2 regions of the Pseudomonas sp. GW821-FHT07F05 genome follow, and region 1 is predicted to be linked to the other one. Evidence: predicted binding sites of a transcription regulator. Region 1 holds the regulator's gene; the other holds the start of a gene.
What was found. The regulator sigma-54, encoded in region 1, starts transcription at its own class of promoters, with help from an activator protein. The targets are predictions, from matches to a motif close to ANTGGCATNNANNTTGCTNT.

Region 1 (3,411 bases):
CACGTCCGTGGGCAACCTGGCCTACTACGAGCAGAAGCCATCGGTGGACAAGCCGATCGTTCAGGCCTGGGGCGTCACTATCCAGTACTTCGCGGCCCAGAACCGCATCGTGCTGATCGACAAGGCCAAAGTGGTCAACGACGGCAACACGTCCGAAGGCGAGAAAATCGTCTATGACACCGTCAAGCAGGTCGTGAACGCCGGTCGTGCCAATGGCACCAAGGTCACCGCACCACGCCCTCGTATCGACATGGTCATCCAGCCGAAAAAGAAAACCGACCAGCAGAAGGCCCAGTAATGGCGACGCTGAAAGCCCAGCACCTGGCCAAGGCCTATAAAAGCCGCCAGGTCGTACGTGACGTCAGCCTGTCCATCGAGAGCGGCCAGATCGTCGGCCTGCTTGGCCCCAACGGCGCCGGCAAGACCACCTGTTTCTACATGATCGTCGGCCTGGTTCAAGCGGATCAGGGTCGCGTCCTGATCGACGACCAGGACGTCAGCCATCAGCCGATGCACGGCCGTGCACGCGCCGGTATTGGCTACCTGCCACAAGAAGCGTCGATCTTCCGCAAGCTCTCCGTCTCGGACAACATCATGGCGATCCTGGAGACCCGCAAGGAGCTCGATCGCGCTGCCCGCCGCAAGGAGCTGGAAAGCCTGCTGCAGGAATTCCACATCACCCACATTCGCGACAACCTGGGCATGAGCCTGTCGGGCGGTGAACGTCGCCGTGTGGAAATCGCACGCGCCCTCGCCACTTCGCCGAAATTCATTCTCCTCGACGAACCCTTCGCCGGTGTTGACCCTATTTCCGTAGGCGACATCAAGCAGATCATTCACCACCTCAAGGCCAAAGGGATCGGCGTGCTGATCACCGACCACAACGTGCGTGAGACGCTGGATATCTGCGAAACCGCTTACATCGTCAACGATGGACAGCTGATTGCCGAAGGCGACGCCGAATCCATCCTGGCCAACCAGTTGGTCAAGGAAGTGTATCTGGGTCACGAGTTCCGCCTGTAACCGCAGTGATGACATGAGGTTGTGCGGTTCCCGCAATGTGCGCCATCGCCAACCTCGTTTTTTAATTGTCATCACACTCTAGGCAAACCCTCCAGCTTCAGGCATATAATTTGCTTAAGTTGGCGCCCTCGGCGCCCTGCTAGTAAATGGCGCGCAGTGCGCCGGCGAATAAGGTGTTAAGCCCTGCCATGAAACCTTCGCTAGTCTTGAGAATGGGCCAGCAGCTGACGATGACACCTCAGCTGCAACAGGCAATCCGATTGCTTCAGTTGTCGACGCTGGATCTCCAACAGGAAATTCAGGAGGCGCTGGAGTCGAACCCGATGCTGGAACGGCAGGAGGAAGGCGACGATTTCGACAACGCCGACCCCTTGGCGGATAACGTAGAGCAAAAGCCCAACGCTGATGTTCAGGAACCCACCTACCAGGAATCGGCGCCTACCGTCGACAATCTGGAAGACGGCGACTGGAACGAGCGCATTCCCAACGAGCTGCCCGTCGACACCGCGTGGGAAGACGTCTATCAGACCAGTGCCAGCAGCCTGCCCAGCAACGACGATGACGAGTGGGATTTCACCACCCGCACCTCCGTTGGCGAGAGCCTGCAAAGCCACCTGCTGTGGCAACTCAACCTGGCGCCAATGTCGGACACCGATCGCCTGATCGCCGTGACGCTGATCGACTGCATCAACAATCAGGGCTACCTCGACGAAACACTCGAAGAAATGCTCGACGCCTTCGACCCTGAGCTCGATATCGAGCTAGACGAAATCGAAGCCGTTCTGCACCGCATTCAGCAGTTCGAGCCTGCCGGCATCGGCGCTCGCAACCTGAGTGAATGCCTGCTGCTGCAGCTTCGCCAGCTGCCCGCCAAAACCAAGTGGCTGGCGGAAGCGCAGAAGCTGGTCAGTGACTACATCGATCTGCTCGGCAGCCGCGACTACGCGCAACTGATGCGCCGCATGAAGCTCAAGGAAGACGACCTGCGTCAGGTCATCGAACTGGTCCAGAGCCTCAATCCGCGCCCCGGCTCGCAGATCGAGTCCAGCGAAGCCGAATACGTCGTCCCTGACGTCATCGTGCGCAAGGACAACGAGCGCTGGCTAGTGGAGCTGAACCAGGAATCCGTGCCGCGCCTGCGGGTCAATCCGCAGTACGCCGGTTTTGTGCGTCGCGCCGATACCAGTGCCGACAACACGTTCATGCGCAATCAGCTGCAGGAAGCTCGCTGGTTCATCAAGAGCCTGCAGAGCCGCAACGAGACGCTGATGAAGGTGGCCACGCAAATCGTCGAACACCAGCGAGGCTTCCTCGAGTACGGTGACGAGGCCATGAAGCCCCTCGTTCTGCATGACATCGCGGAAGCGGTCGGCATGCACGAATCGACGATCTCCCGGGTGACCACGCAGAAGTTCATGCACACCCCGCGCGGGATCTACGAACTCAAATATTTCTTTTCCAGCCACGTCAGCACCTCCGAAGGCGGCGAATGCTCGTCCACGGCGATTCGCGCGATCATCAAAAAACTGGTCGCTGCGGAAAATCAGAAAAAGCCGTTGAGTGACAGCAAGATCGCTGGTTTACTGGAAGCACAAGGCATTCAAGTGGCCCGTCGCACAGTCGCCAAGTACCGCGAATCCCTTGGGATCTCGCCGTCCAGCGAACGCAAGCGACTGATGTAAAGGTCACACGTCAAAGCGTTCCAGTGGCAGGCATTACGCCTGCCTCTTAATGCACTGGCAACGAAGGAGAAGCTGTATGCAAGTCAACATCAGTGGACACCAGCTGGAAGTGACTGAACCTCTGCGTACCTACATCGGCGAGAAACTCGCCCGATTGGAACGCCACTTTGACAAGATCACGAATGTGCAGGTCACCATGGAGGTCGAGAAGCTCAAGCAGAAAATCGAAGCCACCTTGCACGTTCCTGGCGCTGAAGTGGTTGCCAACGCCGAACACGACGACATGTACGCAGCCATTGACCTGCTTGCCGACAAGCTTGACCGCCAACTCAAAAAACATAAGGAAAAACAGCAAAGTCTGCTGCAAGGCGCGACTGCTCGCTGACACTCCCCACCCATGATCCGACTTGAAAATATCCTGACCCCTGGCCGTTCACTCGTGAACGTGCCAGGCGGCAGCAAAAAAGCCGTACTCCAATACATCGCCAGCATGATCGGGAAGCAAGTGCCCGATCTGGATGAGCAGGTCGTGTTTGAGAGCCTGATTGCCCGTGAAAAGCTCGGCTCCACCGGATTCGGTAATGGCATCGCCATTCCTCACTGCCGCCTGAAGGGCTGCTCAACGCCTGTCAGCGCCGTACTGCATCTCGAGAAACCCATCGATTTCGACGCCATCGACGGCGCACCGGTTGACCTGCTGTTTGTG
Region 2 (3,411 bases), on a different contig from region 1:
CATCGCTGCGATCGCGTCCACCGACTCGCGAATCAGCGCCGGCCCTTTATAGATAAAGCCCGAATAAATCTGCACCAGACTCGCCCCCGCCGCGATCTTCTCGGCTGCGTGCCTGCCTTCGGTGATGCCGCCAGCGGCAATGATCGGCATACGCCCACCCAACTCACCGGCCAGCACCTTGACGATGTGCGTGCTCTGCTCGCGCACCGGCGCGCCCGAAAGCCCGCCCGCTTCGTCACCGTGGGGCAAACCCTCCACGCCCTTGCGGCTGAGGGTGGTGTTGGTCGCGATCACCGCGTCCATCCCCGATTCCAGTAACGCGCTGGCGACCAGCACGGTCTCTTCGTCGCTCATGTCCGGGGCAATCTTGATCGCCAGCGGCACGCGCTTGCCGTGGATCAGCGTCAGCCCTTCCTGACGCACCCGCAGGGCTTCGAGCAGTTGCTTGAGCGAATCGCCGAATTGCAGGCTGCGCAATCCCGGCGTGTTGGGCGAGCTGACGTTGACGGTGATGTAACTGGCGTGGGCGTACACCTTGTCCAGGCAAATGAGGTAGTCATCCACGGCGCGCTCGACCGGCGTGTCGACGTTCTTGCCGATGTTGATGCCCAGCACGCCGTTGTACTGCGCGGCCTGCACCCGGCTCACCAGATGGTCGACGCCCAGGTTGTTGAAGCCCATGCGGTTGATGATCGCCTGGGCGTGGGGCAGACGGAATACGCGCGGTTTTGGATTGCCAGGCTGCGGGCGCGGCGTGACGGTGCCGATCTCGACGAAACCGAAGCCCAGTTGGGCGAAGCCGTCGATGGCCGCGCCGTTCTTGTCCAGCCCTGCCGCCAGCCCGACCGGGTTGGGGAAGCGCAGGCCCATGACGGTCACCGGCAACTGCATCGGCGCCTTGTTGAACAGGCCGTTGAGCCCCAGACGCCCGCCCGCTCCGATCAGGTCAATGGACAGATCGTGGGAGGTTTCCGGGGAGAGTTTGAACAGTAACTGGCGGGCCAGGTTATACATGGGCGGGGGCGGCTCGATTGCGGCTGGGATCAGCGGCGGATTATAAACGCCGGTGCGGGCGAAGCGCGAGGCATGTCGAGAACTTTGCTTACAACCTCGGCTCCCGCTGGCATATGGCTTGCTTGGCGTCCTGTATCGACTCGATCCAATGGCGGACCGAGCCACAGGACAACGACGTCGCTGGCGCCCCGGTTCAATCGGGGCGAGGCGGCGTTTTTTTTGGACGATCGGCAGCGCTGACCAGCGCGTCGGCCTCCGCGCGGAATGGCAACCATGACTGAAACGCTTACCCCCTCGCTGGCCTGGGTCAACGGCAGCGATGCACCGGAACTGACCAGTGTCGACCTCGGCTTCATGGCGCTGACCGACAGCGCCTCACTGATCGTCGCCGCGACCCAGGGCTTCGCTCAGCCCTATGGCCTGCACATCAACCTGCACCGGCAGACATCGTGGGCCAACCTGCGCGACAAACTGGTCAGCGGCGAACTTCACGCCGCCCACAGCCTTTACGGTCTGGTCTATGCCGTGCAACTGGGGCTGGCCGGGCCGGCAAAAAACATGGCCGTGCTGATGGGGCTGAACCAGAACGGCCAGAGCATCAACCTGTCGAGAGCGCTGCAGGATGCCGGCGTGACCACTCCTGAGGCACTCGATCGGCGCACGCACCAAAGCGACTCAAAACTGACGTTCGCCCAGACCTTCCCCACCGGCAATCATGCGTTGTGGCTTTATTACTGGCTCGCGAGCCAGGGCATTCATCCGCTGCGCGACGTCGACAGCGTGGTGGTGCCGCCGCCGCAGATGGTCGAACACTTGCAGGCCGGGCGCATCGACGGCTTTTGCGTCGGCGAGCCGTGGGGTGCCAGCGCGGTTCAGCAGAACCTGGGCTTCACCCTGGCGACCTCCCAGGCCATCTGGCCGGATCACCCGGAAAAGGTGTTGGGGTGCAGCCTGGAGTTCGCCGAGCAGTACCCAAACACGGCGCGGGCGCTGGTGATGGCGGTGCTTGAAGCCAGCCGTTTCATCGAAGAGAGCACCGACAACCGGCGCAGCACCGCGCAGCTGCTCAGCGCCGCCGAGTACGTGAATGCACCGGTCGGCGCCATCGAATCCCGGCTACTCGGCGAGTACGACGACGGGCTCGGCAACCGATGGCACGACCACCACGCGATCCGCTTCCATGGCGACGGTCAGGTGAACATGCCCTGGCTGTCCGACGGCATGTGGTTCATGACCCAGTTCCGCCGCTGGGGTTTGCTCCGCGAAGACCCGGATTATCTCGACGTCGCCCGCAGCGTCCAGCAGCTCGACCTGTACCGCGAGGCCGCCGACGCGCTGGGCATCGTCGTACCAGTGTCGCCGATGCGCAGCAGCCAGTTGATCGACGGCAAAATCTGGGACGGCAGCGACCCGGCGCGTTACGCCCGCAGCTTCAAGCTGCACGCGCTGGCCGATGCCGCCCTCGTTCATGCTGATCGCTGAGGAGACGCCAAGATGCTGCGAATCCTGTTGATCAACGACACCCCCAAAAAGGTCGGGCGCCTGAAAGCGGCGCTGACCGAAGCCGGCTTCGAGGTCGTCGACGAATCCGGGCTGATCATCGACCTGCCCGCCCGAGTCCAGGCCGTGCGCCCGGACGTGATCCTCATCGACACCGAATCGCCGGGCCGTGACGTGCTGGAGCAAGTGGTGTTGGTGACCCGCGATCTGCCGCGCCCCATCGTGATGTTCACCGACGAGCACGACCCGGTCGTGATGCGTCAGGCGATCAAGTCCGGGGTCAGCGCCTACATCGTCGAAGGCATTCACGCGCAACGCCTGCAGCCGATTCTGGACGTGGCCATGGCCCGCTTCGAAAGCGATCAGGACCTGCGCGCGCAACTGCATGCCCGCGACCAGCAACTGGCCGAACGCAAGCGCATCGAAACGGCCAAGGGCCTGCTGATGAAGATGAAGCAGTGCAACGAAGAAGAGGCCTACACCCTGATGCGACGCCAGGCCATGAGCCGGCAGCAGAAACTGATTCAGGTGGCGGAACAAATCATTGCCATGAGTGAGCTGTTGGGCTGAGCCTTTCCATTTTGGGGCTGGCCGTGCTTGTTTGATCCAGACGGTTTCACCCAACCCGTCTCTCCAGCCCACAGCTCGCGGCGCACATTTGGCCCATGTATTGCTAGCTACACATCACAGGTAGCCAACGGCGGTTGCCCACTCACGACAAAGACGTCGCACCCCTTCGCGAAAGCGCACAGGGCTGCGGCGTTTTTCGTTTTTGCCCTGAACACATCGGGGCGGGTGGAGTGCCGGTCTGGTGCTTCGCCTGCATGACCTGACCCGTAGCGGTGCGAGCGACATCTCCACCGGACACGAATCCCTGCAGATGAGGTGGTAGATGAA

Region 2: AC07RO_RS25740 (CmpA/NrtA family ABC transporter substrate-binding protein) is a predicted target of sigma-54. The motif match lies at 1,120-1,139, and genes of this name have one in related genera.

Annotation. Positions count from the first base shown of each region.
Region 1 is NZ_JBWKQL010000001.1:208,419-211,829, reverse strand. Features, by position in the region: gene lptA (lipopolysaccharide transport periplasmic protein LptA) at 1-298, shown strand, start outside; gene lptB (LPS export ABC transporter ATP-binding protein) at 298-1,023, shown strand; gene AC07RO_RS01025 (RNA polymerase factor sigma-54) at 1,212-2,705, shown strand; gene hpf (ribosome hibernation-promoting factor, HPF/YfiA family) at 2,782-3,090, shown strand; gene ptsN (PTS IIA-like nitrogen regulatory protein PtsN) at 3,103-3,411, shown strand, end outside.
Region 2 is NZ_JBWKQL010000020.1:30,230-33,640, reverse strand. Features, by position in the region: gene AC07RO_RS25745 (quinone-dependent dihydroorotate dehydrogenase) at 1-1,014, opposite strand, end outside; gene AC07RO_RS25740 (CmpA/NrtA family ABC transporter substrate-binding protein) at 1,288-2,496, shown strand; gene AC07RO_RS25735 (ANTAR domain-containing response regulator) at 2,509-3,084, shown strand; gene AC07RO_RS25730 (nitrate/nitrite transporter) at 3,407-3,411, shown strand, end outside.